DNA from 2 places in the Enterococcus sp. BWT-B8 genome. Region 1 is predicted to be linked to the other one. Evidence: riboswitches for the same ligand, from Rfam matches in the RefSeq annotation. Region 1 holds a riboswitch; the other holds the start of a gene.
What was found. Region 1 has a riboswitch for FMN ahead of ribD (bifunctional diaminohydroxyphosphoribosylaminopyrimidine deaminase/5-amino-6-(5-phosphoribosylamino)uracil reductase RibD). Riboswitches for the same ligand answer to the same signal wherever they lie in the genome.
Positions count from the first base shown of each region.

Region 2: linked by a shared signal. The riboswitch ahead of LI951_RS00840 (ECF transporter S component) and the one ahead of ribD (bifunctional diaminohydroxyphosphoribosylaminopyrimidine deaminase/5-amino-6-(5-phosphoribosylamino)uracil reductase RibD) in region 1 are both predicted to bind FMN.

Region 1 covers NZ_JAJDJV010000018.1:18,283-21,409, forward strand. The annotation lists gene LI951_RS13860 (riboflavin synthase) at 1-521, opposite strand, end outside; gene ribD (bifunctional diaminohydroxyphosphoribosylaminopyrimidine deaminase/5-amino-6-(5-phosphoribosylamino)uracil reductase RibD) at 523-1,581, opposite strand; FMN riboswitch at 1,699-1,833, opposite strand; gene LI951_RS13870 (L-lactate dehydrogenase) at 2,029-2,976, opposite strand; gene cls (cardiolipin synthase) at 3,049-3,127, opposite strand, start outside.
Region 2 covers NZ_JAJDJV010000001.1:181,256-184,382, forward strand. The annotation lists gene scpB (SMC-Scp complex subunit ScpB) at 1-525, shown strand, start outside; gene LI951_RS00835 (pseudouridine synthase) at 527-1,243, shown strand; FMN riboswitch at 1,497-1,620, shown strand; gene LI951_RS00840 (ECF transporter S component) at 1,800-2,405, shown strand; gene LI951_RS00845 (ferredoxin) at 3,118-3,127, opposite strand, start outside.

The DNA of each region.
Region 1 (3,127 bases):
TTTAATTTCCCTAAATTGGTCTGATCCTTTGAATGAGGAATCAAGCTGACGGAAAAACTCGAACTCGTAATCTGTGTAACAGTTAAACTGACACCGTTAACAGCGATAGAACCCTGAGCAATAATTTCTCCATGAAATGAATCTGGAAAGTCAAATGTAAGAACAAGCGCATTCTCCTGTACTCTTTTTTCTTTAAGGCGAGTCATGCCGTCTACATGTCCGGTAACCAAATGTCCTTCCAAACGCCCTTCATATAGGAGTGCCCGTTCCAGATTTACTTCATCATTCACTTTCAAGCGGGAAAAATTTGTCCGCTGATAGGTTTCCGGCATAATATCTACGGTAAATTGTTGTTGAGTGATTGAAATTGCAGTTAGACAAACCCCGTTTATGGCCATACTGTCTCCAATTTGATAGTCCCTGAGCAATTCTGCCGAAGCTTGGCAGGTAAGCTTTACAGTCTGCCCCATATGGCTCATTCGAATAATTTTTCCTTTTTCCTGAATCAACCCTGTAAACATATCACTCTCTCCTTCCGACAATTCGAAAATCTTCACCGATTTTTTCTATCTCTGTGAACTTCATTGAAGCTAAATGGCTAGTCTCTCGATTACTTGACATCGCCGGAAGACTATTTCCACCCAAGAGAGTCGGTGTCATATAACAAATTATTTCTTCCCAACAATCGCTTGCTAAAAAAGCATCATGGATTATTGCTCCACCTTCTACATAAACAGACTGAATGGTTCTTTCCAGCAGCGCATGGAGTACTGCTGGAATCGTGACTTTTGATAACGAGACTACTTCTACATGCCCTGGCAATTGTTCGGTGTTTACAGCTGCTTCAGTAAAAATCAGTACGGGTGCTGTTTTATCTTTAAAAATATTAAATTGGGGATGCACTAAAACTCGTCCTCTTCGATCCAGCACAATGCGAACGGGAGGAAATGGAGACTTGTTTGTTGATAATAAATTGGGATTATCCGTTAAAATCGTTTCACTTCCCACTAAAATTGACTGATAGCTTCCTCTTTCTTCATGAACCCTTTTTGAAGCCGCTTCCTGCGTTAGCTGTGTTCGTCTTCGGGCAAAAGAAATTTTCCCATCCGCTGACATTGCCTGCTTTAAGGTAACGAACGGCATCTGCCTTTCAAAAAAATAATTGTAGTGTTCGTTTAATGAACGAACCTCTTTTTCCAGAATCCCTGTAATCACCTGGATTCCCTGTTCTCTTAACTTTTCCACACCTTTTCCTGAAACCAGCGGATTAGGGTCCAGCTGCCCAATGACTACGCATTTGATTCCTGAGTTGCTGATTATCGCTGTACATGGCGGCTGCTTTCCATAATGATCACAGGGCTCCAAGGTAACATAGAGTGTTGAATTGAATAATTTTTCGGGAGTTTTACATAAATCAATTGCATTTTTTTCAGCATGCGCTTGTCCAAATTCGAGATGTGCGCCTTGCGAAATCACTTCATTTCCACTAACGATGACTGAGCCAACTAAAGGGTTTGTATAGGTCTTCCCCTGCCCCTTTTTTGCTTCCTCAATTGCCAGCTTCATAAACATTTCATGCAAAATAATTCCTCCTTTCCAAAACAAAACAGCCCCGCACAAATACACAGGGCTGTTACAAATCAAACTCAAAGAAACGATGACAAAAAAAGATACACTTCTCCCGTCAAGTTCTACTAAGTTTTTCTTCTCCCATCCAGACTTTAACTGTCGGTTCCAGAATTTCACTGGATCAACCGCAAATATGCGGGTCACGGACTTCAAGCATTGCTTGTCACCGTCGGTCGGGAATTACACCCTGCCCCGAAGAAATCTATTCAATTAACAGTTTAAGAATACAGTTGTAAAAACAGAATGTCAATCTCTTTCCATACAGCTGATAAATTATTTACAGCAAATAGGTGCCTTCCAATCTTAGAAAAGTAAGTCGATTACAAGATGAGATTTCTTTCCCGAACGTCTTATACGATTTAGCTGCTGAAAGTACCCATCCTTTTATACCAGTCGGCTTTACCTCAATGCCGGATCTTCCAGTATACTGTCCTGCATGTTTTTTAAGGTTTGGATGGAATGCTGCATGCTCTTCTTCTCGTCCTCATCAAGAGGCGTCTCAATAATTTCCCGAATGCCTTCTCTGTTTATAACCGCATTGGAGCCAATACAAACATCTTCACTATTGTATTGTCCTTCCAAATGAACAGAAACCGGCAGCACCGAATTTTCATCCTGCAGAATTGCCTGAGTAATTCGTGCCAGAGCAATTGCTATTCCATAATGCGTAGAGCCTTTATAATTGATAATTTCATAGGCAGCGTTTTTGACATTTTCTGACAGCTTCAAAAGATCCTCCTGTGAAAACTCTGGATGCTGATCCAGCCATTCTGTAATTTTCAACCCTCCGATATTGCCATGCGACCAGACAGGAAATTGTGTGTCTCCATGCTCTCCCAAAATGTAAATATTCACATCTCTTGGATCTATCTGAAATTTTTCGCCTACCGCACTTCTGAGTCTTGCACTGTCCAAAGACGTGCCAGAACCAATTACTTTTTTTGGAGGAAATCCAGTCAGCTCTTTTACATAATGCGTCAACACATCCACCGGGTTGCTGGCAATCAGAAATATTCCATTAAACCCCTCCCGAATAACAGCTTCAACAATGGACTTCATAATAGCGGCATTCCGTTTCACCAGATCCAGTCTGGTTTCGTTTTCTTTTTGAGCAGCTCCGGCTGTGATCACGATCATATCCGCATCAGAACAATCTGCGTAAGTCGCAGAATAGATATTTTTGGGTCCGACATAAGCCAGTCCGTGAGTAAGATCCTGTACATCACCGGCGACTTTGTTCGCATCCAGATCAATAATCCCCACATCACTTCCTACCCCTTGGGCCATCAAAGCAAAGCTGTAGCTTGAACCGACATCTCCATTACCGATTACAATAATTTTATTCATACTCGTTCACCTTCCTGTCTAATAAATATGTTGATTTCAGCAATTATACACTAGGCTTATCTGTTTGCTGCCTTAAAGAATCGGCACAAACAACGCACTGATTTTTTCCTTACATTTTTCAAGCAGCGTTCTCTTTGCCTGCATGGCTTCA
Region 2 (3,127 bases), on a different contig from region 1:
ACTGCAAAAACATTTGAAATTGTATCTGAATTGATGAAAAGATATGAACAGGATAAGTGTTCGGCATTAAATATATTAGAAGTGGGGAATCAGTTTGTTCTTTCTACAAAGAAAAAATATGCTCCTTTGCTGAAAAAATATGCTCAATCGCCAATCGCCAATAATCTTTCCCAGGCAGCGTTGGAGACACTGTCAATCATTGCTTATAAGCAGCCTATTTCAAGAGTTGAAGTGGACGAAATTCGTGGAGTGCAGTCTGCCGGCTCTATTCAAAAGCTGGCTGCTAAACAGTTAATAGTGGAAAAAGGTCGGGTTGATGGGCCTGGTCGGGCAATATTATATGGTACGACTGATTATTTTATGGATTATTTTGGATTGAAAACTTTGGATGAACTTCCAGATATTCAGGATATGGAAGAGGAAATTAACGAAGAGCTGCCTTTGGATCTCTTTTTTGATCGATACAAGAATGAACTTGCTGAAACAGAGATGCTAGAAGAGCCGGAGAGTGAGGAGAAAGAATAACATGGAAAGACTGCAAAAAGTAATTGCTCATGCCGGGATTGCTTCACGCCGAAAAGCAGAAGAATATATTGAGCGGGGAAGAGTAAAGGTCAACGGAAAAATTGTTAAAGAGCTGGGAACAAAAGTCAGCAGAAATGATCTGATTGAGGTAGACGATGTGCCGATTTATCAGGAAGAAAATGTTTATTATCTTTTTTATAAACCAAAAGGGGTTATTTCCTCTGTATCTGATGATAAGGGCAGAAAAGTTGTTACGGATTTTTTCCCAAGTGTTAAAGAGCGAATTTATCCTGTTGGTCGTTTAGATTATGATACATCAGGGATCATTCTTTTAACAAATGACGGAGAATTTTCGCAAAAGCTGATTCATCCAAGCCACGAAGTAAATAAGGTGTATGTGGCTAAGGTAAAAGGACTTCCTAAAAAACATGACTTGCAGCCTTTGAAAAAAGGTGTTCGCGTTAAAGGTTACAGAACGGCTCCGGCAGATTTTCAAATTCTGTCAGTGGACTTGAAAACAAACACCGGTATTGTTGAACTGACGATCCATGAAGGGAAAAATCATCAGGTCAAAGACATGTTTCAGGCTGTAGGTTATCCGGTGCAAAAATTAAAAAGAGAAAAATTTGGAAATCTGACATTACAGGGACTTAGACCTGGGGAATATCGCAGTTTGAATAAAAAAGAAATCAGCAGTCTGCTTAATGAGGCAAAATAGCAGCACAATGAATAATTAATCTGTGCTCGAATTTTGCCAGCCTGTTTCCTATTCACTTTTATTGATAGCGGATAGTTAGTAAAAAAATAGATGGTTATTATGTATCAATTGCAAATTTTATGATCAAGGCCCATGTACTTTCTATCGCTTCATAAAATATTTCTTCATGCTTTTGTCGTGATTGTGAGATGCTAAACTATTGCTTTTTTGCAGAAGTGATGTATAATTGGGATGTATTAAAAATTAAATAAAGGTTCGTCTTCAGGGGCAGGGTGTAATTCCCGACCGGTGGTTATAGTCCACGACCTACTTATTGCAAGTAGCCGAATTGGTGTAATTCCAATACCGACAGTAAAGTCTGGATAAAGAAGATAGGGCTTATTTGAATAGCTTTCTTTCAGATAAGATGACTCTAACTCTATTTTTCCCTGCAGAAAAATAGAGTTTTTTTCTGCAGTTGAAAGATTTGTAAGAGGATGTTTAAATGCGGAACATCTAAAGAAAGTTCGCTTTTTGAATGGTTCATTTGAAGATGGATCCTTGTCAGGAGGATTTCATGAGAAACAGTAAGGTACAAAAAATGGTTGGCGTGGCAATGTTAGCTGCTCTTGGTGCAGCATTGCAATTTATTGATTTTCCATTGTTGCCGTCGGTTCCTTTTTTAAAGATTGATTTCAGTGACATACCGGTGATGGTGGGCATGTTTTTATTCGGTCCATTTGCTGGGATCGTTACAGCACTTATTCGTTCTATGCTGCATTTGTTGATGACAGGACCGTCACCGCAGAACATGGTCGGAGATATTGCCAGCTTCCTGGCTTCTACAATGTTCACGTTGCCGATGTATTATTTCTTCAATAAAGGCTCGCATAAGCTGGTAAACAAAGCAGCCGGAATTGTAACCGGTATTCTGATGATGACTGTATTTATGAGCATAGCAAATTATTTTGTGATTACGCCATTGTATTTGAGACTTTACGGAGTAAGTGCACAGGAATTTTTGGGAAGATCAATGGAAAGCTACATCGCTGCTGCAATTGTTCCATTCAACTTAATTAAAGGAGTTATTATCAGCAGTGTGTTTATGCTGTTCTATGTGAAGATACTCCCTTGGTTAAGCAGAAAGCAAAATCAGCTGGGCAATCAAACAACCGCAAAATAAGCGAAGCATCTCCATTAAAAATTGTAAAAGAAAGACCTTCCTGCTTTTTTGGGCAGTGAAGGTTTTTTTAGATACTTTGTCAAACAGTCATGAGCCATACTATTCGTTCATCCTGAATACTGAAAGTTATTGATAATTTTTCGTATAAATTTGGACTGATGAGTGATTTTATAAAGATGATAGATGGAGGGCGTATCTTGCATTCATTATCTTCTTTAATTGTTATTTTATCTTGATTAAATCCGCATGTGCATCTTCGTATTAGTGTATGATTCAAGCCTATAGAGGACACATTCTAATATCTTGATATGAATGTTTAGTGCTTCATTGGTAAGCTAGCAAGAGGGTATGCAATACTTTGATAAAATAAATGATAGTGTATTAAATCAGGAAAAATTTTCCGAAGCGAAAGAATAGTTGCCTGAGTCAATTCTTTTGAAGAAATTCAAGGTGGAAATCATGCAGAATTTGGAAGCTATGGTCAGTAAAACGAACCATTGAGCTTGAAATAAATAGTGATGAGCAGCAGAGAATTATCAGTAATTTACTTATTCAGCAGCGGTCTCAGTTGGTCGAAGCATAGAAATATAATTATTTAGCTGAAAATAATTCTAATTGAGTCCTCTTTATTTAATGAAGAAGAAAAAGACTGTCAAATTTCTTAAATCTATGAATACAAGTAAGTCTATTAAGCAAATTATATGGACAAATGTCAGTCTTTT